Regions from separate parts of the Phosphitispora fastidiosa genome, predicted to be linked through region 1. Evidence: riboswitches for the same ligand, from Rfam matches in the RefSeq annotation. Region 1 holds a riboswitch; each other region holds the start of a gene.
What was found. A riboswitch is a leader RNA that binds a small molecule or an ion and turns the genes downstream of it on or off. The one in region 1 is predicted to bind cobalamin.
Positions count from the first base shown of each region.

Region 2: another riboswitch for cobalamin. It lies ahead of cobU (bifunctional adenosylcobinamide kinase/adenosylcobinamide-phosphate guanylyltransferase); the one in region 1 lies ahead of Ga0451573_RS03700 (energy-coupling factor ABC transporter permease).
Region 3: another riboswitch for cobalamin. It lies ahead of Ga0451573_RS09720 (energy-coupling factor ABC transporter permease); the one in region 1 lies ahead of Ga0451573_RS03700 (energy-coupling factor ABC transporter permease).
Region 4: another riboswitch for cobalamin. It lies ahead of cobT (nicotinate-nucleotide--dimethylbenzimidazole phosphoribosyltransferase); the one in region 1 lies ahead of Ga0451573_RS03700 (energy-coupling factor ABC transporter permease).

Region 1 covers NZ_JAHHUL010000002.1:283,554-288,812, reverse strand. Annotated here, with positions in the region: gene Ga0451573_RS03710 (ABC transporter ATP-binding protein) at 1-578, shown strand, start outside; gene Ga0451573_RS03705 (class I SAM-dependent methyltransferase) at 612-1,472, shown strand; cobalamin riboswitch at 1,519-1,699, shown strand; gene Ga0451573_RS03700 (energy-coupling factor ABC transporter permease) at 2,096-2,884, shown strand; gene Ga0451573_RS03695 (energy-coupling factor ABC transporter substrate-binding protein) at 2,941-3,177, shown strand; gene cbiQ (cobalt ECF transporter T component CbiQ) at 3,107-3,970, shown strand; gene Ga0451573_RS03685 (energy-coupling factor ABC transporter ATP-binding protein) at 3,963-4,898, shown strand; gene cobK (precorrin-6A reductase) at 4,828-5,259, shown strand, end outside.
Region 2 covers NZ_JAHHUL010000001.1:136,791-142,049, reverse strand. Annotated here, with positions in the region: gene hypE (hydrogenase expression/formation protein HypE) at 1-354, shown strand, start outside; gene Ga0451573_RS00700 (DUF3842 family protein) at 723-1,154, shown strand; gene Ga0451573_RS00695 (NapC/NirT family cytochrome c) at 1,141-1,608, opposite strand; cobalamin riboswitch at 1,754-1,925, shown strand; gene cobU (bifunctional adenosylcobinamide kinase/adenosylcobinamide-phosphate guanylyltransferase) at 2,066-2,647, shown strand; gene Ga0451573_RS00685 (cobyric acid synthase) at 2,637-4,208, shown strand; gene cbiB (adenosylcobinamide-phosphate synthase CbiB) at 4,210-5,172, shown strand; gene Ga0451573_RS00675 (cobyrinic acid a,c-diamide synthase CobB) at 5,218-5,259, shown strand, end outside.
Region 3 covers NZ_JAHHUL010000009.1:27,000-32,258, reverse strand. Annotated here, with positions in the region: gene cbiQ (cobalt ECF transporter T component CbiQ) at 1-191, opposite strand, end outside; gene Ga0451573_RS09725 (hypothetical protein) at 184-477, opposite strand; gene Ga0451573_RS09720 (energy-coupling factor ABC transporter permease) at 458-1,165, opposite strand; cobalamin riboswitch at 1,332-1,513, opposite strand; gene Ga0451573_RS09715 (ATP-binding protein) at 1,583-2,332, opposite strand; gene Ga0451573_RS09710 (DnaD domain protein) at 2,348-3,142, opposite strand; gene Ga0451573_RS09705 (HD-GYP domain-containing protein) at 3,179-4,237, opposite strand; gene Ga0451573_RS09700 (histidinol-phosphatase) at 4,361-5,212, opposite strand; gene Ga0451573_RS09695 (N-acetylmuramoyl-L-alanine amidase family protein) at 5,225-5,259, opposite strand, start outside.
Region 4 covers NZ_JAHHUL010000001.1:371,468-376,726, reverse strand. Annotated here, with positions in the region: gene Ga0451573_RS01875 (S41 family peptidase) at 1-53, shown strand, start outside; gene Ga0451573_RS01870 (hypothetical protein) at 88-534, opposite strand; gene Ga0451573_RS01865 (AAA family ATPase) at 749-1,930, shown strand; gene Ga0451573_RS01860 (DUF4276 family protein) at 1,927-2,484, shown strand; gene cobT (nicotinate-nucleotide--dimethylbenzimidazole phosphoribosyltransferase) at 2,586-3,626, opposite strand; cobalamin riboswitch at 3,929-4,109, opposite strand; gene smc (chromosome segregation protein SMC) at 4,588-5,259, shown strand, end outside.

The DNA.
Region 1 (5,259 bases):
TTTACAGGAAAGTTCAGATGATTTATCAGAACCCGGCAGAATCTATCAGCCACAGGCAGAATGTGCTGGAAGCTGTAAGTGAACCACTGGACATCCACCGGATGGGCAGTCCCGCAGAGCGGAAAGAAAAGATAAAAAGGGTACTGGATGAGGTGGAACTGCCATCAAATGACGAGTTCCTGATGACCTATCCACACCACCTTAGCGGCGGCGAGGCTCAAAGGGTAGCTATTGCCAGGGCTCTGATCCTGGAACCTAAAATGCTGGTCGCAGATGAACCAACATCTGCCTTGGATCCCAGTGTCCAGGCAAAAGTCCTCAAGCTTTTTCTTAACCTGCAGGAAAAAAGAGGGTTAAGTATAATCTTTATTACTCATGATATTGCCCTGGCCAGGAAGGTCAGTGACCGGATAGTGGTGCTTAAGGACGGCCACATCGTAGAGGACGGACCTGCCAGTGCAGTTGTTTCTTTTCCCGGACACCCCTATACCCGAAGGCTGCTGGCAGCTGCTCCGGCGCTGCCGTACGGGTTGAACAGCGGGTTCCCGGCAAATAACAACAAGCGGCTGAGCGTCTAGTTGGGATAATTAACAAAAGGTGGTGACAAAATTATGGTTGCAGCAGGAGCCTGGGAAGAAGATAGAAAAAGACATTTGAAGTACTGGGTCACAGCCTGGGAAAAGGCGTCTGATTATCAAACCCGGAGGAAAATAGAAATGTGGAACAACCGGGCCGAGAGCTATGCCAAAAACACCGTCAAGGGGGAAAACAGCAGCAGGCAGAGGGCTGTATTTGAATTTCTCGGATCCTCAGGGGTCAGGGTCACAGGTGCAAAAATACTTGATGTTGGCTGCGGTCCCGGGAATTATGCCGTACCTTTAGCTATGGAGGCGGAACATGTATGGGCTCTTGAACCGGCTTCCCGGATGCTTGAGATATTGAGGAAACGTGTCTCGGATCAAGGTATTGGTAATATCACCTGTATCAACAGGCCCTGGGAAGATATCGATATTGAGCGGGAAGGCTGGAACGGTAAGTTTGACCTGGTATTTGCTTCAATGACCCCGGGGGTTAATGACCAAGAAACACTGGATAAGGTGGTTAGAGCCTCCAAAGGTTACTGCTATGTAAGTAAATTTGCCGGACCGCGCCGCAACAACCTCCAGGAGAAGCTATGGCAGCAGGTGTTCGGCGGTATCCGGGCAGATACTTCCATGGATATCATTTACCCGTTAAATATTGTTTATGCCATGGGGTATTTTCCGGCGCTGAGGTTTTTTCATACACACTGGGTTAATGAAGAATCTGTGGAGGATACAGCTCAAAAACTGAAGGACTGGATTTCGGGATATACAGAGATAACTTCCGCGATATTACGCGAAATAAAGGCAGTAGTCGATTCTGAAGCCGTCGGCGGTGTAGTCAGGGAGGAAGTGGAAGCCACAGTAGGGATGATGGTCTGGAAAGTATAAGCAAAATTGTCTGGACAGTCCAGTTGCAGTCATGATACAATTATTAAAAGAATATAGATGAGCAAGTGATTCTGTTTGACAGAATTGAAAAGGGAAGCCGGTGAAAATCCGGCGCGGTCCCGCCACTGTAAGAGGGAGTCCTGCTGCAAATGCCACCGGGGAACCGGGAAGGCGCAGCTTGGGCAGTGATCTTGAGCCAGGAGACCTGCTTGCTTTAATCTTACCGCCGGTACCCACGATGAATGGGGAGGAAGACTACAGTATTAGTGTTTTTTATTCCTTCCACACAGTCGTGTTGAGGGAATTTTTAGTTTACCCGGTATGGGCTTTTAATAATTATATATTTGAGTAGGTGTTATACCCTGAGGGGTGTAACTTAATAAACACAAGGTTTAAACGCTTTTTGACCGCAGAACGGGTGTAAAAAGAGGTATTATACTTACTCCTGTGATGACAGCGGAAACAATCAGCGATGCCTATTCTGCCACACTGTCAATTTGTTCTGGGGAGGTGGTCAGTTTAGGCTTAGCCTAAAGCTAATCCCCGGTCACTGTCTTAATGACCGGGGTTTTTGTTTCAAATTATGGAGGTATATTAAATAAGAATTGAGGAGGTTAAATCAAATGAGGATGTTAAGTGAAATTATGAAAAGCTCTTTGAAAAAAATAAAACTGCCTGTTTTCATAATCCTGTATGCTGCTGCCCTTCTTCTGACCTTCCCGCAGAATGCCTTTGCCATGCATATCATGGAAGGCTTTCTGCCGGCGAGTTGGGCCGGTTTCTGGTTTGTGCTGACTATTCCTTTTCTGATCCTGGGACTGCGTTCAATTCAAAAAACCGTTACTGCTGCGCCCAGTGTTAAAATGCTGTTGGGTCTGGCGGGGGCCTACGCCTTTGTGTTATCGGCTTTGAAAATACCGTCGGTTACCGGAAGCTGTTCCCACCCTACGGGAGTAGGTTTGGGGGCGATAATGTTCGGCCCTTTGGCTATGGTGGTCCTGGGATGTGTTGTACTTATTTTTCAGGCCCTCCTTTTAGCTCATGGCGGTATAACCACCCTTGGTGCCAATACCTTTTCGATGGCGGTGGTCGGCCCCATAGCAGCATTTGTGATTTACCGGGTTCTTAAGAAAATCGGCGCCCCCGGTTGGCTGGCAGTGTTTCTGGCTGCTGCTGCCGGCAACATGCTTACATATATAACTACATCAGTTCAACTAGCCCTGGCGTTTCCTCTGCAGAGTGGGGGCTTTACCGCTGCCCTGGCAAAGTTCCTGGGCGTATTTGCGGTGACTCAGCTTCCTCTGGCCATAATGGAAGGAATTCTGACAGTAGTAGTTTTCAATGTGCTGACTACTTATAGCAGGCAGGAACTACTGGAATTATCTGTTATCACTGAGGAGGTGTCGCAGTGAGAAAAAATCTGATCCTAATTCTTTTGGTAGTGCTGCTGGCTGTTGTGCCATTGCTTATGAACCGCGGAGCCGAATTCGGGGGTGCCGATGGTCAGGCTGAAGAAGTGATTACCCAAATTAATCCTGATTATCAGCCATGGTTTTCATCCTTGTGGGAACCCCCCAGCGGTGAAATCGAGAGCCTTTTGTTTGCTCTTCAGGCAGCTTTGGGAGCCGGATTTATTGGGTATTACATCGGTTATGTCAGGGGAAGAAAAAAGGCGGAAGAAAAGGAAATACATGCTAAAAATTGACAGTTTTGCATATGCCAATAAGCTGCGGAAGGTACATCCGGCCGAAAAAGCTGCCTTTGCCCTGACGACTATGATTTTGTGCCTGATTTTTTCATCAGTGACAATATCATCAGTTATAATTTTACTTATGGCAGGTGTGACTGTCGGGCTTGCCGGGATTCCTGTTAAAACTTACCTCAGGCTGGTGTTCCTGCCCTTCTCCTTCCTGCTGGTTGGGGTGATGACAGTTGCTGTTTCGGTATCTGCGGGTGATACCGTGGTTGGTGCAAATGCAGCGGAGTGGTTAGTCAGCATAAAAATGCTAAAAATAACCCTGGGCATTACTCCTGAGGGACTGCTTGCGGCTGCCAGGTTGTTTTTTAAATCCCTGGGTACGGTTTCCTGCCTGTATTTTATGTCATTAACAACACCTTTTGTGGAAATAGCCATGATGATGCGAAAAATCAAACTTCCTGCCTTGTTTATTGAGCTGGCTGAAATAATTTACAGGTTTATTTTTGTTTTGCTGAAAACTGCAGAAGATATTTATACAAGCCAGTCTTCAAGATGGGGATATTCTTCATTCAAAAACTCTATGAATTCTTTAGGCTGTCTTACAGCTGCTCTGTTTGTCAGGTCGCTGCATCGCTCACAGGAGCTTTTCACCACTCTCACGGCAAGAGGTTATACCGGGCAATTAAATGTGCTGGTCCCGCAATACCCTGTTTCTAAAGCTAACATAACTCTGATAATTATTGTAGAAACGTTTTTGATAATTTCTGCGGTCCTGCTGGAGGTGAATAAATTTGTCTGATTACATCATCGAAGCTGAAAACCTGATATATACATATCCCGATGGGACACAGGCCCTTAGGGGTATAAATATAAAAATACCCAAAGGGAAGAAGGTTGCGGTCCTTGGTTCCAACGGTGCTGGGAAATCTACCCTGTTCCTTCAATGCAACGGTATTCTGAAACCACAGCAGGGTATTGTGAAATATGACGGAAAAGAAGTCAGGTATGACAGAAAAAGTCTGCTGCATTTGAGGAAAAATGTGGGGATTGTTTTTCAGGACCCCGACAGCCAATTGTTTTCAGCGAGTGTATACCAGGAGATTTCCTTTGGCCCCCTTAATTTTGGACTTCCTGAAGAAACTGTAAGAAAACGGGTGGAACGGGCAATGTTGGCAACAGAAGTTGCCGGGCTGAAGGAGAAGCCTACCCATATGCTGAGCTATGGGCAGAAAAAAAGGGTTTCAATAGCAGATATTCTGGTCATGGAGCCTGAGGTAATTATATGTGATGAGCCAACGGCTTGGCTTGATCCCAAACATGCACAGCAGACGGTGAAGTTGTTTGACCGGATCAATAGCGGTGGTACAACCATCATGATGTCAACACATGATGTTGACCTGGCTTATTCATGGGCAGATTACATTTTCGTATTGAGCAATGGTGAGGTCATCGGAGAGGGGATTCCGGAACAGGTTTTTACCAATGAAATACTGATTAAGAAAGCAGACTTGGAAAAGCCATGGCTGGTACAGGTATCCGAAGTGCTACTGATAAAAGGCTGTTTACCCAAAGCGGTCGTTTTACCGCGTAACCGGGAAAGCCTTTTTGAACTCATTATTAATCACGGCACAAATGTTGGAGAGGAAGAGATAATTAATGATTTTGGTGATTTCAGGAACAAAGGAAGGGAGAGAGATCACATCTCTGCTGATCTCAAAGGATTATAAGGTGTTATCCGCAACTGTGGTAAACCATGGTGCAAGGCTTATTTTACATAATGATATGATGGAAAACACCCGGGAGTACACGATTCGAGAGGCTTTTAATAAAATATTTCAAATCAATCCATTCCGGCTGATTGTTGATGCTTCCCATCCTTATCCTGAAGGAGTTTCTAAGTTTGCCAAAGAGTTTTGCAGTAACCGGAATATTCCTTATTTCAGGTTTGTCAGGGAGGAAGTACAGCTTCCGGAGAACCCCCTTCTTTTTGCGGTCTATTCGTGGGAGGAAGCGGCAAGGAAAGCCGCGGAGATGGGAGATACCATTTTCCTAACTACAGGAAGCTTTAATCTGGAACAGTTTCTCTGC
Region 2 (5,259 bases), on a different contig from region 1:
CCAACCAGGGGAGGAGTTGCCACAACCCTCAATGAGATTGCAGTTCAGAGTAATATGGGAATTGTGCTCGACGAGAAATCGCTGCCGGTCAGGGATGAGGTCATGGCTGCCTGTGAGATTCTGGGTTTTGACCCCTTGTATGTTGCCAATGAGGGCAAGGTTCTGGCCGTAGTGCCCAAGGATGTGGCCGAATCAGTGGTTAGCGCCATGAAAAAAGACAGGTATGGCATTGACAGCGTGATTATTGGCGAGGTTATCGCTGACCATCAGGGGAAAGTAGTCTTATCCACCGGAATCGGTGGCAAAAGAATAGTAGATATGCTGGTTGGAGAGCAGCTTCCCAGGATATGTTAGTTATTCCTGCTCAGGCTGACTCCGGGAAATGACCGGCAATGGCATATGGTGAGATGTTATACCTATTTTCCGCACTGCCGCCTGAGAAATCTATCCTTGTTCCTGGCGAAGCCAAAGACTAAACCGCCAATTCGGCTCCTGCCTCAGTGGCGGCTCCGCCATCCATGGCTCCGGTCTTTGGCTTCGCTTAGCGGAACTGCGGTAATATTTCTCACGGCGGCAGTGCAAGGAAAATCTTGTACAACACCTCACCATATTCCCCGGTCATTTCCGGAGCCAACGGTTGCAGGAATAAATAAAAAATATAAGGTACAAGCTTTGAATACAAAAGATATCTAAATCAAAGAACAGTTCTGAGGAGATACTTTATGAAAATTGCTGTGATTGACGGTCAGGGTGGCGGAATCGGTAAATATATAATTGAACGGTTCAGGAAGGAGTTCCCGGAAGAAATAGAAATTATCGCTTTTGGGACCAATGCCCTGGCAGCTGCGGCCATGCTTAGAGCGGGGGCTAATGAAGGCGCTTCGGGTGAAAATGCCATTATATACAATTCCGGGCGAGTTGACCTGATTGTGGGGCCCATTGGAATCATTATAGCCAATTCGTTTTTAGGCGAGGTTACTCCCGGAATTGCCGCAGCCTTAGCTTCCAGCAGCGCCCCCAAGATACTGCTGCCGGTAATCAGGGACCGTATCGAAATAGCCGGTTTTAACCCTGAACCCCTGCCCCACCTTACAGATGACTTGATGGACAGGGTCAGGAGGTATTTGCCCCCTGGCATGATTAATCCCGGTTAAACTTTTCTGCTGTGAATAAATTGGCCCCGTGTCCTGCTGCCCTATGGCATTCCAGGCATTTGCGGTCACTCTTGAGCCATTGGTAGTGTTTGGCATCAAGCCTTACAGTATCAGGGTAATTATGATAATCCCCCAGGTGGCAGGCAACACAGTTTTGTTCAAAAATCTGTCCTTCTATAATAATTGTGTGCTGACCGGTTAATTCTTGATAGAGATAGTTAAGGCCCCGGGATTTTGAATGGAGCTTACCCAGGAACCCCATTGGTTCGTGACAGTAAAGGCAATTAATGTCCTTGTGAGCAGACTGCCGCCATGACACCAGATACGGCTTTACATCATGGCAGGTACCGCAGAAGGAAGGAAAGGATGTAGCGTAATAGCCTGCCATGAACGCAGCATAAAGCAAAATAATCGTCACTGAAATGATTAGGGCGCCTTTTTTCCAGGAAAGCAATATTATTACCTCCAATAGTACACCAAACGGTAATTGAATTTGTTTTAAATATCAGCTAATACTAGTATTTCATTATTGAATAGGATTTTATGTTTAATATTTGCAGACAAGTCTGAAAAACTATGATATAATTGAAATCACAAAAAAATATTTGTAACTTCTGGGTTTTTTTTAAAATGGGAATCAGGTTAAGCCTGAGCGGTCTCCGCCACTGTAACCGGGGAGTGCCCTTACATGATGCCACTCGTTTGAAGGGGAAGGCGTAAGCGGCATGTTTATCCGGGAGCCAGGATACCAGCCTGGAAGTGACCATACAGTCCTTCGAGAGAAAGGATTATGGTTGTTTCACAGGGGTTTTATGCCTTGATAACCATGTCCTCAGTCGTTGACTGGGGATTTTGTTTTGTCATGACACATAATACTATCCCGGCAAATACATACTTATGGAGTGTGCTTAATGAGAGGAAAACTGATTTTTGTTACCGGAGGTATCAGAAGCGGGAAAAGTGAATTTGCCGAGCTGCTAACCTCTAAACTTGGTCATAGAGTTACATATATCGCCACAGCACAGGCGCTGGATGAGGAAATGCGGCATCGCATCAGGCTCCACCGGGAAAGAAGGCCTGACATCTGGCAAACGATTGAAGAACCATACCGGGTGACGGAAATTATCAGGGAAAAAAACCATGGTTCTGATGTTATTTTGCTAGACTGCCTGACTCTGCTTTTGAGTAACCTGATGTTTAAAAAGGAACAGGAAACCGGTGGGGATTTTAAAAAAGAGTTTCAAACGGAGATTCTCCGGGAAATAGGTTTTCTTGCCAAGGCAGCCGCAGAAACTGAGGCCCATGTTGTCATTGTCTCCAATGAGGTGGGCATGACACTGGTTTCAGATAATTTTCTCGGCAGGCAGTATCAGGAACTGGTGGGAAAAGCCAATCAGATTATTGCCGCGGAAGCTGATAAGGCATACCTGGTAGTTGCCGGACATCCCATTGATCTGAAAAAGGAAGGGGCAGCAGTAAATGATGAATTCTAAATGTATCATGTTTCAGGGGACTGGCTCACATGTTGGTAAAAGTGTTTTAGTGGCAGCCTTGGGAAGAATTTTTCTGCAGGACGGATACAAGGTGGCGCCTTTTAAATCACAGAATATGGCCCTCAATTCATATGTGACCAAAGACGGAGGCGAGATGGGCAGAGCTCAGGTAGTTCAGGCTGAAGCCTGCGGTCTGGCCCCGGATGTGGTCATGAACCCGGTCCTGCTAAAGCCGACCGGTCAGGCTACATCCCAGGTCATTGTCCTTGGCAGGCCGGTGGGAAACCTTTCTGCCAAGGAGTATCATGAAAGGTATAATATGACGGCACTTGATGTGGTTGAGAATTCCCTCAACAAACTTAGATCAGAATTTGACATTATTGTCATTGAGGGTGCAGGCAGTCCGGCTGAAGTCAACCTACAGGCAACAGAAATCGTGAATATGAGGATTGCCAGAATGGCTGACTGTCCTGTACTGCTGGTGGCTGACATAGACAAGGGGGGCGCCCTGGCTGCGGTTGTAGGCACTCTTGAACTCCTTGACCCTGACGACAGGGCCCGGGTAAAAGGGGTGGTAATAAACAAGTTCCGTGGTGATGTCAAACTGTTTTACCCTGCAGTGGAGTTCCTGGAGCAAAAAACAGGGATTCCGGTAGTGGGAATTATTCCGTATTTCCAGGGCTTCAAAGTTCAGGAGGAAGACACAATTCCGGAGGACACCATTAAGGAAGCGGACAGAGTCCTTGAGAACAAGCTGGATATAGTTGTGATTAACCTGCCCCATATTTCCAATTTTACTGATTTTGACTGCCTGGCGGATGAGCCTGATGTACAGCTCAGGTATGTGTCAAATGGTAATAAGCTGGGCAATCCTGATATGGTTATCATTCCGGGCAGTAAGAATACCATCCACGACCTGGCGTTCCTTCAAAAATCCGGATTGTTTGCTCAGATTATTGCCCAGGAAAAGAGAGGGATACCCATTGTGGGCGTTTGTGGAGGGTTCCAGATACTGGGTACTGAGCTTCATGACCCGCTGCACACTGAGTCAGATATTGACAGCATGAAGGGTCTGGGGCTGTTAAATATGATAACAACTTTTGATCCTGATAAGATCACCACTCAGGTTCATGCGAAGATTGTAGGAAAAGGTCTCTTTTTTGATGGGATGCAGGGACAGGAGGTAACCGGGTACGAAATCCACATGGGACGTTCCGAGATTGGAGAAGGTGTGATACCTGCATTCCGGATATTTGAAAGGTCTACCAGGGAAGTCGATATCCTTGATGGAGCAATCCGCTCAGATGGCATGGTTTTCGGAACATATATCCATGGGATATTTGATAATGATTCCTTCCGCAGACACATCCTTGACCTGCTCAGAAAGCAGAAGGGCTGGGAGCCGCTGGAAGCCAGCGAAATAATGACAGTTTACCAGCAGCGTGAAAAGGACTTTAATAAGCTGGCTGAGGTGGTCAGGGGCAGTATGGATATGGATAAGGTATATGAAATTATGGGATTAAACGATAAATCAGGCCAGCAGGAGCAAGGAGCGGTCTAAGATGATACAAATAGCAGCCGCCTATGTGGTTGACCTGATAATAGGCGACCCCAGGCAGATTCCGCACCCGGTGGTGCTGATCGGAAAAATGATAGATGCCCTGGAGAGACAGCTCCGGAGATGGGCAGCCCCCGTGGTCGGCCTGAAAGTATCGGGTATGCTGCTTACTGCCATTACAGTGCTGGCAACATACCTGATAATGTGGGGAATTATTGCCGGAGCCTATATCATAAACCACTGGCTGGGTCTGTTCACCAGTATCTGGTTCCTGAGCACAACCATTGCGGTAAAAGGGCTGGGCAGCGCCGCTATGGAAATATACACACTGCTTAAAACAGGCAATTTGTCTGAGGCGCGAAAAAAGGTTGGCTGGATTGTCGGCCGCGATACCCAGAATCTTGATGAAGGCGAAATTTCCCGCGCAACTGTGGAGACCGTTGCTGAAAACATTGTTGATGGCATTATTGCACCGCTGTTTTACGGATTTATTGGCGGAGCTCCGTTGGCAATGGCCTATAAGGCGGTTAATACCCTTGACTCCATGGTAGGGTATAAAAATGATAAATACAAGGAACTCGGGTGGGCCTCAGCCAGGTTTGACGACCTCTGCAATTATATCCCTGCAAGGCTGACCGGGATATTTCTTATAATGGCCTTTCTATTAACCGGAAAGCCGGTAAATAAAGCCCTCAGGGTCATTGCCAGGGACTCCTCGGGTCACCCGAGCCCAAATAGCGGTATCCCTGAAGCCGCTGTAGCCGGGGCGTTAGGTATTCGCCTGGGCGGGGTCAACTATTACGGGGGGATTGAGTCTTTCCGGGCATACATGGGAGACCCGGAAATAGGTCTGGGGAAGACCCATATTCTGGATACAGTAAAAATAATGCATCTTACTTCTCTGATTACAGTACTAACCGGCAGCCTTGCCGTTTATGCAGTGCAGTGGCTGACTGCCGGATTATAATAACTGACAGAGCCGGATTAAAATAACCTTAAGGATGGAAAATACATGAAAATACCGAGGTTTATGATAGCCGGGACCCACAGCGGA
Region 3 (5,259 bases), on a different contig from region 1:
GGTACTCTGATAACCAACATCAATGCTGCTGTCAATGCAAATATGAAGAGCGGCAGTTTAAAGCCCGGTAGACCGACAACTGCGGCAAGGGCTAAAACTGACACCAGTACCTTTACTCTGGCATCCATTCTGGTAAAGGTGTTATCTCTCTGGGCAAAAGCATCAACCATCAAGTAAGATTCCTTAACCATCGTTCTTCCCCGCCTTTGTAACAAATATTTTGTGCCACTGGTATCCCACCACTGCTCCGGCGGCAAACCCTCCGACTGCAAATAAAAACAGCCCCAGGTTGCCTTCTATGTTTACCAGTGGTTCCTTTGCGGACACACCGGTTACCTCCTCCATTTTACTATCAACAAGGTCATCTGTCCCCTGCCACTTTTCTCCGGCTGATACTGATAGTGGGAATAACAGGAGAAACATTATTGTCAGGACAGGAATCAAATTCCGCCGTATTTCATCTCTGATTCTCTGCATTTTGGCTTTCCCCCTCACCTGTCTCCTGAAGCACACCCAGTTTTTTGAGAATGTCAGGTCTGACTTTGGCTATGTATGTGACCATGCCTCCGGTAACCACTCCTTCCAGCAGCGCTAAGGGAAGTTGGGTCGGCATAAACAGGCCCAGAAATGTCAGGAAGGCCTTAAGCATTGACTGGTCATTAATTCCCGGCATTCCCAGAGCTAATTGGAATGAAGTGGTTGAATAAACTGCCAGGTCTCCGAAAACACCGGCCAAAAATGCCGCGATTCCCAGAGACAGCCCGGCTTTCCTGCCCAGCCAGAATACTCCGAAGCCGGTCAGGGATCCGACAACCCCCATGGAAAAGACATTGGCGCCAAGTGTGGATAACCCGCCATGGGCAAAAAACAGCGCCTGCAGGAGAAGGGCCACCACTGCCAGGACCATGCTGACAAAAGGACCGACCAGAATAGCAGCCACCGGTGTCCCAGCCGGATGGGATGAAGTGCCGGTAACAGGTACCGGAATTGGCAGCAGCGATATAAAGAACACGGCTGCACTGACCAGTCCCAGCAGTGGCTTATATGCCATTACCCTTTGAGTACGCCAGGTTATGTCATAAACCCCTTTGGCAACAAAGACTGATGCTGCCCCGTACCAGGCGACTGCCCATTTTCCGACCAGAAATCCATCCTGTATATGCATTATTTCATCTCCATTTTTTCATTAAATTGTTAGAACCGGCTTTACCTAACTTAATATACACAAATACATCCGTAAAAATTAAAAATCCCAGTCTGGGTAGACTGGGAAAAGTACTGTTAACTAAAGTACTGTTTCAATGTCCACCTGCCTTTCAATCGAAGGTATAACGGTGTACCTAAGATAGGCAGGTCTCCTGACTCCAGTTCATCGTCCCCCGCGCCTTCCCGGGCATGAGCCCAGTGGCATATATTGCGGGTTTCTCCCTGTTACAGTGGCGGGACCGTGCTGGATTTGCACCAGCTTCCCTTTTCAACCCTGTTACGGGTCACCTATCTGTTAAATTTAATCATATCTAATTTTATCTTATTATAACACCTTCAAATTATTCCTTCAAGGGTTGTTCAAATATTTCGTAAATTACTTTGCATTTCCTTCTTTCTCATGTCTCCTGACAATGCGTATATCTGTCTCTACCAACAACCGGTAGACCTTGCACATTTGTATTATTCTTGAAGTGGTCCTCTCACCGAGGTGTTCCTCCAGCTCAGCCAGATCCAGGTTTGTAGTCATGACGGTTGGCAGCCTGTTATTCATCCGGTAATTGAGAATCGAGTAAATCTTGTTGGCGGTCCAGTCAGTATAATTATGTGCCCCCATATCATCCAGTACCAGGACCTCAACTTTTCTGGCAGTATCCATCAAATCCTGCTCAGTGTACTCATAGGAGCGGTCAAAGGTAGCCCTGATCTGATCCAAGAGGTCAGGAACAACCACAAACAACACCTCTTTACCACAGTCCAGAAGGGCATTGGCTATGGCACAGGCCAGAAATGTTTTGCCGCCGCCCACCGGTCCGGTCAGCAGAATACCGTCGGGAACAATGTTTTCCTTAATATCCCGGGTAAACTTCTGAGCGGCCGCAAAAGCAGCAGCAGCATTATCGTAATAGGTTCTCCCATTAATGGAATCCCGATGGTTTTTAGAATAATACCTTGAACTGAACCGGCTGAAATTGTAGTCCCGCATTTCCTTACTCATCCTGGAATTCCTGAACTTAAGTCTTATGCTCCGGTGCAGCATGCACTTACAAGGCCTGGCCGTTTCACTGTCTATAATAACAATCCCCCTGCCTTGACAGAGGGAACAATTATCCTGGTCTTTTTTCAATGATCTTCCCCCTAATTAGCTGAGGTACAAAAGCCTGAACTTATCTTTCCTCTTATCAGGACTTTCTATTTTTTTGCGGATTGGTTTCTTGGACTGCCGCTGACGGAAATTAGACTCATAGTTCAGGACATCATCAATTGTCTTTAAATTATTTTTCGTCCATTCCAGCAGAATACTGTCTATGTATTTGAAATTATGCTTGCCCAGCAAAATAGCTCGCCTCAGGGCTTCAAAAATCAATTCAGTATGTTCATTATAATCATTGAGCCAAAGGTCCACCTGTTCAATTTCCATTGGTGACAGCATGCGGCCAAATTCCTTTTCAAAACCCTTGCAGACCTTGGCAAATGAACCCGCTCTCTCTCTTCTGACTGCCCCGGTCTTGTGCTTTTGTTCGGCCAAGTTCTTCTTCATCTGCTGGTATGTATGTACCTTTTCACAGGCCCAAAACTCGGATATCTTTTCAAACAGAGGTTCATAGCAGTAAAATGGCATTACTTCATCAGTTTCGTCATCATAAAAGTTTTTAATGCTGATAATACCCTTATCTTTTAAATTTGTAAGGTCAGCCTGAATCTGAGCCCTATCTCCAGACATATAGGATTCCAACACATCAGCTGAGGGAAAATGCTGGTTTGATGCTGTCTGAAGATGCATTAGCTGGATTATCAGCATCATTTCACTGTCAGTAATTCCAATTTTCTGATAGTGTTTTAACAAAAGGTTAGGGACTCCTGTCATTCCTTCCAGTGTCAAATCAGAACCAAATGCTGCAGTTATGTTGCCTTTTCTGTCCCTGGTCTTGCTCATTGGCTTACTCCTCCGTTCGGTCAACTGACCAAAATCCTATAATATTTTCGTTATAAATAAGGTTTTTTGTTCACTGAGATCCACCTGCCTGGGGTAATCCAGGCGGTTATTAGCCTTGTCATAGAATACTTTGACGATTGGCCTTGGCGCCATTGTTTTTTGCACATTTATGACAATACCGATTTCCCCTGTACTCAGCTTAACTATGCTCCCCAGGGGATAGGCAAAAATGCTTCCCGTAAAAGCCTTAACCACTCTGGCATCAAAATAGATATTCCCCGCTCCATAGAGGAATTCCATGGCTTCATGGGGCAGGTACTTTTGTTTGTATGAAATACCTCTGGTAACATCATCATACACATCTGCAACAGCGACAATGCGTGAGAACAGGTCAATATTCTCACCGGCAACTTTGTTAATATACCCGCTGCCATCCCATCTCTCATGATGGTAAAGGGCTACCCGGGCGATACCGACATCAAATTCACTTTCCCGCAGGATTTGGTATCCGTGTTTGGTATGATCTTCAAATATCTTAGCTTCTTCAGGGGTACGGTCTTCTCTTTTGGCAATTATATCCTGGGGAACAGCTTTTTTGCCTATGTCATGGACCATGGCCGCCTTGCCCAGCTGAAGCAGCTTTTCCCTGTTCAGCTTGAAAACATCACCCATAATCAGAGAAAGGACACAGACATTAATGGAATGATCCAGGGTATCATCATCGATTGTTCTCAGGTCAAGGTAAAGATTAGCCACCTTTTCGTCTTTGACAACCTCGTCCAGAATGCCCGTGAGCGAATCATAACGGTCCTTAACACTTCCCAGGCGCTCACCAAAAATATCAGCCGGCAAAAAATGCCCTAATACCTGAAGGGCTTCTGAATGGACACGGTTTATCAGAACATCATCCGGGTCAACACTTATTGTGTTTTCGTCATTTATAAAAACCGTCAGTATCTGCATTTCCTTCAAACGTTCGATTAAGTCCCGGGTAAGTTTTGTCCCTTCAGCAAGAAGTACTCTTCCGTTTGCCGCAAACACCGTGTCTGCGAGAACCATTCCGGGTTCCAAGTTATCTGGAATAAGTTGTTTCATACCGGCCCCCCTTTGAGTCACAACTTTTCAAAAACAAGTTATTTCTGAGGTAGTTCTACAAAAAATACCAAAAATCCTCCTGCATATTAAAGATTCAATTTTGCGAATCTTTGTGGAAAAACTCTATATTTCATCGGCAAGCCTTGATTTTCGCCTTTCATAGACAGAAAATCTTATTCCAATTTTTTTTGCTGACTCCATGGCAGGATAAAGGTTTCTGCCAAGTTCACTTATCCGGTGACAATCAGAACCAATCGTAAATTTGTTGACCCCCTTTGCCACCGCCTTTATTAAAAACTGCTCCGCAGGATAAAACAAGCCCTGGTTGTACCTTGACGCAGAAGTGTTGATTTCAAGACCAGTGCCCTTTTTCACCATCAGCTCCAAAATTTCGTCTATATAACTTTGAAATACCAATGCTGTCTTTTCACCATAAAATGATGTGCCATGCCTCCGGTAGATATCCAGGTGGCCGATTACATCAAACAGCCCTGAGGCAATCGCTCCGGCAAGTGTCCCATAGTAAGCATCGGCAGCCTCCTGAAGGCTCCTGCCCCTGAAGTAGCCAGGGCCCTCTGCGGCTGAGGAAATAGCAATATGGTCCAGGCAGTGTACCGAACCGATAACAAAATCAAAGGGATACTGGGAAAGAACATCATCGATATCTCTTTCCAAGCCATGGTCAAAACCTGCCTCAAGCCCGGCTTTAACAATAAGCCCGTCCTTCAGAAACATCCCCGCACACCTGGCAATATCTTTAAAGTACCGGTCCAGCCAGGTTACCGGATGCATGGGCACAACTGTGCCACAACACCTGACAAACCAGTCAAGGTTTTTCCTAAGAGGGTCAAACTCACAGTGAGTGGTGAAACAGATTTCCCGAAATCCCAATTCCAGTGCCTTGATACAGTATTCCTCCATAGAATATGGCTCGGCATCAATGGAATAATCAGGGTGGATATGATAGTCAATCATCGTCAACCATCGTCAACCTCCTTTTGCAGCCGTTTCCGTTTGAGGTA
Region 4 (5,259 bases), on a different contig from region 1:
TTAAGGAGACAGACAAACAGTATGCCAAGGCGGTAGAGTTGTTGGACAGCTAGACCTAAACTTCGGTTAACATAAGCACTCTATTGATTAGACATGGAAGACACTCATTTCCTCAATCATATTATTGGCCCATGATTTCATAAACCCCATTTTTATCAGTTCATGGCAGTGGTAAATACTCTTTTTTAGTGATTCCCGGTCAAGCTTGTGGTTTTCGTAATGAACCTGGGCCAGGTTAGCATGTATCCAGGCGGTGTCTTCGTCATTTCCGGAAATCGACAGGGCATGGTCGAGCAGCCGCCGGGCAAAGTCAAGTTTGTTATCCGGAATTGCATTTGCCGCCGACGCCCAGAGCAGTTGGGCCCCGTTTTGGACAAGAAAACAGCTGTCACACCCGGGACTGCATACAGTCTTGTCCGGCGGACAGACGAGATACCTGGAATACTGTGCCAGATCCTCTTTGTCCGCAACAGAAAGGGAAAAGTAAAACTCTGTAAGCCCGTAGGATTTGATTGTCTGCATTAAATTTGGCAAATTAACCTGCTCCTTGATAAGGTATTTGCCGTTAGTGTTACCAATAATATACAAAATATGTGTTTGGCACTTGTCTTGTACGGACGAAATATAGCTATGATTGAAATTTTGTTTAGAAAAGATTAGGCAAGATATAATAATAAAGGGTGTTTTTGGAAGGGTAATTAATTTTTATGAAGAATATTATTTGAAAGATTATTGTTGGAGGGGTCTTATGAAAATTGAAGGACTACGGTTAAAGAATTTTAAGATTTTTAAAGACCTAAGACTCGTTAATTTACCGGATATGGTTGTTTTTTTAGGAGCGAACGGCTCCGGAAAATCAACTTTGTTCGATGCTTTTGGTTTTTTGCATGATTCCTTGATAGACAATGTAAGAGCAGCCTTAACAAAACGAGGCGGATTTAAGGAAGTTGTATCACGAGACCAGCAAGGACCAATCGAATTTGAAATTAAATTTAGGCCAGAACCGGGGGAACCATTAGTTACATATGAGCTCCATATTGGTTTAGACTGCTCTGGTCTGCCAGTAGTATCAAGAGAAGTATTAAAATATCGTCGTGGACAACAAGGTGCACCATGGCACTTTCTGGATTTTTCAAATGGCTCAGGGACAGCTATCGTAAATGAAAGCGAATATGGTAGATTAGGGGTAAAGGAAGAGCGTGAAGAACAAAAACTTGATTCGCCAGACATTCTTGCTATTAAAGGACTAGGGCAATTTCAAAAGTTTAAGCAAGTAGCTGCTTTCAGGAGATTAATTGAAGGGTGGCATGTTTCCGATTTTCATGTTCAAGCGGCTCGTGCTAGTGCTGATGCGGGTTACGCAGAACACCTTTCGCCTACAGGAGAGAACTTGCCACTAGTAGCGCAGTTTATGTATCAACATTATCCGGAAAAATTTAAGCAAATTTTACGCAAAATGGAATACAGAGTCCCAGGTATAAAGTCTGTAGAAGCAGTGGAAACTCCCGATGGACGAATAGTACTCAGGTTTCAAGATGGTTCTTTTAAAGACCCGTTTGTTGCGAGATATGTTTCTGATGGGACTATAAAAATGTTTGCTTACTTGTTATTATTGAATGACCCCAAGCCACACCCATTGTTATGTATTGAGGAACCTGAAAATCAACTGCATCCCGAACTTTTATTTGAACTTGCAGAAGAGTTTAGAGCTTACACACGAGCGGGAGGACAAGTGTTTATCTCTACGCATTCGCCTGATTTTGTTAACGGAGTTGAATTAAACGAATTATTTTGGTTAACAAAAAGTGATGGTTACAGTGAAGTTAAACGTGCATCCGACGATGAACTGCTCAGAAATTTAGTAGTTGAAGGTGATTTGCCAGGGGCATTATGGAAGCAAGGCTTCTTCGAGGGAGCTGGACCGCAATGAAGCATATAGTATTTTTATTGGAAGAGATTTCAATGAAAGCAGTTTTAGACGAAATACTTCCATCCATATTACCAGACGGATGTACCTTTCATACTATTAAACATGAAGGTAAAACAGACATGGAGAAATCAATTCCTCGTAAATTGCGTGCTTATAGAATTCCCGAAGTACAGTTTGTAGTGCTTCGTGACCAGGACAATAGTGATTGCAAACAGGTTAAACAAAGGCTATTGCAACTGTGCTTTGAAGGCGGACGAACTGATGCGTTAGTTCGTGTGGTCTGTCACGAGTTGGAATCATGGTTTTTAGGTGACCTTTCAGCAGTTGAAAAAGCTTTCAATTACAAAGGAATTGCTAGAAAACAAGAGAAAGCTCAATTTCGAAACCCAGATAAACTTGCTAACCCGTGCGAAGTACTGCAAAAAATGGTGCCCGAATATCAAAAATATAGTGGTTCGAAAAAAATTGCTAAATTCATGAAGATTGATACAAATTGTTCTTTGAGTTTTAACGCTTTTATCGAAGGGATTCGCAAGATTGTCGCAGCAAGCTAAATTCTTACTGCCCGGATGTTTCGTACTGTGGCATTTGGTGAGGTGTTGTACAAGATTTCCCCCGTGGCAGCGAGGAAAATCGGGTACAACACCTCATTATCTTACATGCCGATATCTTTAAAGGTCCCCACTTCATGAAGCATTTTTATTGATGCATCCAGCACCGACATGGCCAGGGCCGCCCCAGTGCCTTCCCCTAGTCTCATTTTCATATCCAGGATTGGCCTTAATCCCACGCATTCAAGCATGGTCCGGTGGGCCTGTTCTGCGGAACAGTGTGATGGAATCATAAAGCTCACCGAATTGGGAGCCAGTCTGGCGGCAATGAGAGCACCGGCGCTGGAGATAAAACCATCAACCACAACCGGAACCCTGCTTGCTGATGCTGCCAGTATGGTTCCGGCTATGCCGCCAATTTCCAGGCCGCCCACTTTTGCCAGGACATCAACAGGATCGTTCTTATCCGGACGGTTTAACTCAATGGCCTTCTGAATTACTACTGCTTTATTGGAAAGAGATTGGTCGTCAACACCGGTTCCCCGTCCGGTAACCTCTTCAGGGGTGAAACCGCCCAAAACCGAAAGGATGGCGCTGCTGGGGGTGGTATTACCAATTCCCATGTCCCCGGTACCCAGAACCCGGGCACCCTTGCTGATTTCATTATTGGCTATCTCAATTCCGGTTTCAATTGCCTTGACGGCTTCTTCCCGGGACATTGCCGGGCCCTTGAGCATATTATCGGTCCCGAATTTTATCTTCCGGTTGATGACCCCCGGGTGGTCAATTGGGGCAGCCACTCCGATATCAACGGGGACAATCTCTGCCCCGGCATGCCTGCCAAGTACGCAGACACTGGCAATTCCATCAGCAAAGGTTGGCATCATAGCAATAGTTACCATTGGGGGGAATGCGCTAACCCCTTCCTGGACCACACCATGGTCAGCTCCCATGACTATGATTACTTTTTTTCCTGTTTTGGGCATAGGGTCACTGTAGATGCCGCTAAGCTGAAGGACCATTTCCTCGAGTACGCCTAGGCTCCCGGGGGGCTTGATCAGATTGTTCAGCCTCTCCTGGGTCTGTTCCATGCTGGCACGGTCTAAATCCCCAATTTGCTGCAGGGTCTTTTCAAGTAAACTCATTTTTGTTTCCTCCTTGATTTTTAATAAATTTTTTTATTTAATTTTTTTTGTATATTCAAGGCTTTATACCTTGGATTCTTTATATGGTGAGATGTTGTACAAGATTTTCCTGGCACTGCCTTGTTGCCGGGGGGAGTGGCAGCTTAGACTCATAGGCGGCAGTGCGGAAAATCGATGCAATAGCTCACCATTCCCGCTCATTTCCAAGAGCTTACCTGCCGGAGAAAAACAAAAAGTTCACAGCTTATAAAGCTGTGAACTTTGCCATCATTCACCAATACCTGCATCATTCCACGAGATGCAGCAATATGACGGCTATGGCAGGTCTCCTGGCTTGTGATCATCACATGCTTTTCACCTTCCCCGAAAAACTCGAGTGGTCTGTTGAAGGCATGCTAACACTTACAGTGGCGGGACCGCTTGGGATTTTCACCCAATTCCCTATTCTCCTCATTAGAGGCACCAATAACCTTTGGGATATTTTTTTGTTTGAAAGTATATTATTATTATAAAAGAGTTGCCTGAAATTATCAATAAATAATTTTTAATATGTAATTAGAATTAAAATTGAGTTCTTCATAAACCCATCCTTTCTTTAACTTCTTTATTTATTGTAACATTAAAAGCCGGAAATTTCCCGGCTTTTGTAATTGTTATTAACGAATATCACAAAAACTGCGGCTCTGCATACCCTGATTAAAAAGGGTGAATTGTTGTGACCACCGTTTACTGTAATGAAGAGTGGTGCCGCTGGAATCGCTCCGGGAAGTGGTGTATCGCTAAAAAGGTGTGCATCAAAAGCCAAAATGGTCAACTGGTCTGTGAAACCAAAGAAATGTTTTTTGAAGAAAGGGACTGAGAAGGAAAGTGCCCTTTTTTTGTTGAATTCATTAAAACAGGAAAGCTTTAATTGATAAGTGTCATTAAGGCTGGTTTTTTCAAAATGTAAGGAGGAACCCTTTTGTACCTGAAGAGAATTGAGGTTCAGGGCTTCAAATCCCTGGCTGATAAAATAGAACTCCAGTTTACCCCGGGCATTACCGCTGTTGTTGGACCTAATGGGAGCGGCAAGAGTAATATTGCCGATGCTGTCAGGTGGGTGTTGGGTGAGCAGAGCGCCAAGACCCTCCGGGGCGCCAAGATGGAAGACGTAATTTTCTCCGGCAGTGACAGGAGAAAATCCGTAGGGATGGCTGAGGTATCTCTTACCCTTGATAACAGTACCGCCATATTTGCGCTGGATTATTCTGAAATAACGGTCACTCGGAGGGTTTATCGTTCCGGAGAAAGTGAATTTCTGATCAACAAATCTCCCTGCAGACTGAGGGATATCCATGAACTCTTCATGGACACCGGAATCGGCAGGGAAGGGTATTCCATTATTGGACAGGGCAAGATTGATGAAGTCCTCAGTACCAGGTCTGAAGACCGTCGAAATATTATTGAAGAGGCCGCCGGAATAGTAAAGTACAGGAGCCGTAAACAGCAGGCGGTCAAAAAACTTAATGACACAGAACAGAACCTGGTCCGTATCAGTGACATTATATCCGAACTGGGCATCCAGGTTGGCCCCCTTGAGGAGCAGTCCCAAAAAGCCGGGGAATACCTTGAGTACCGGAATGAGCTGGTTGAA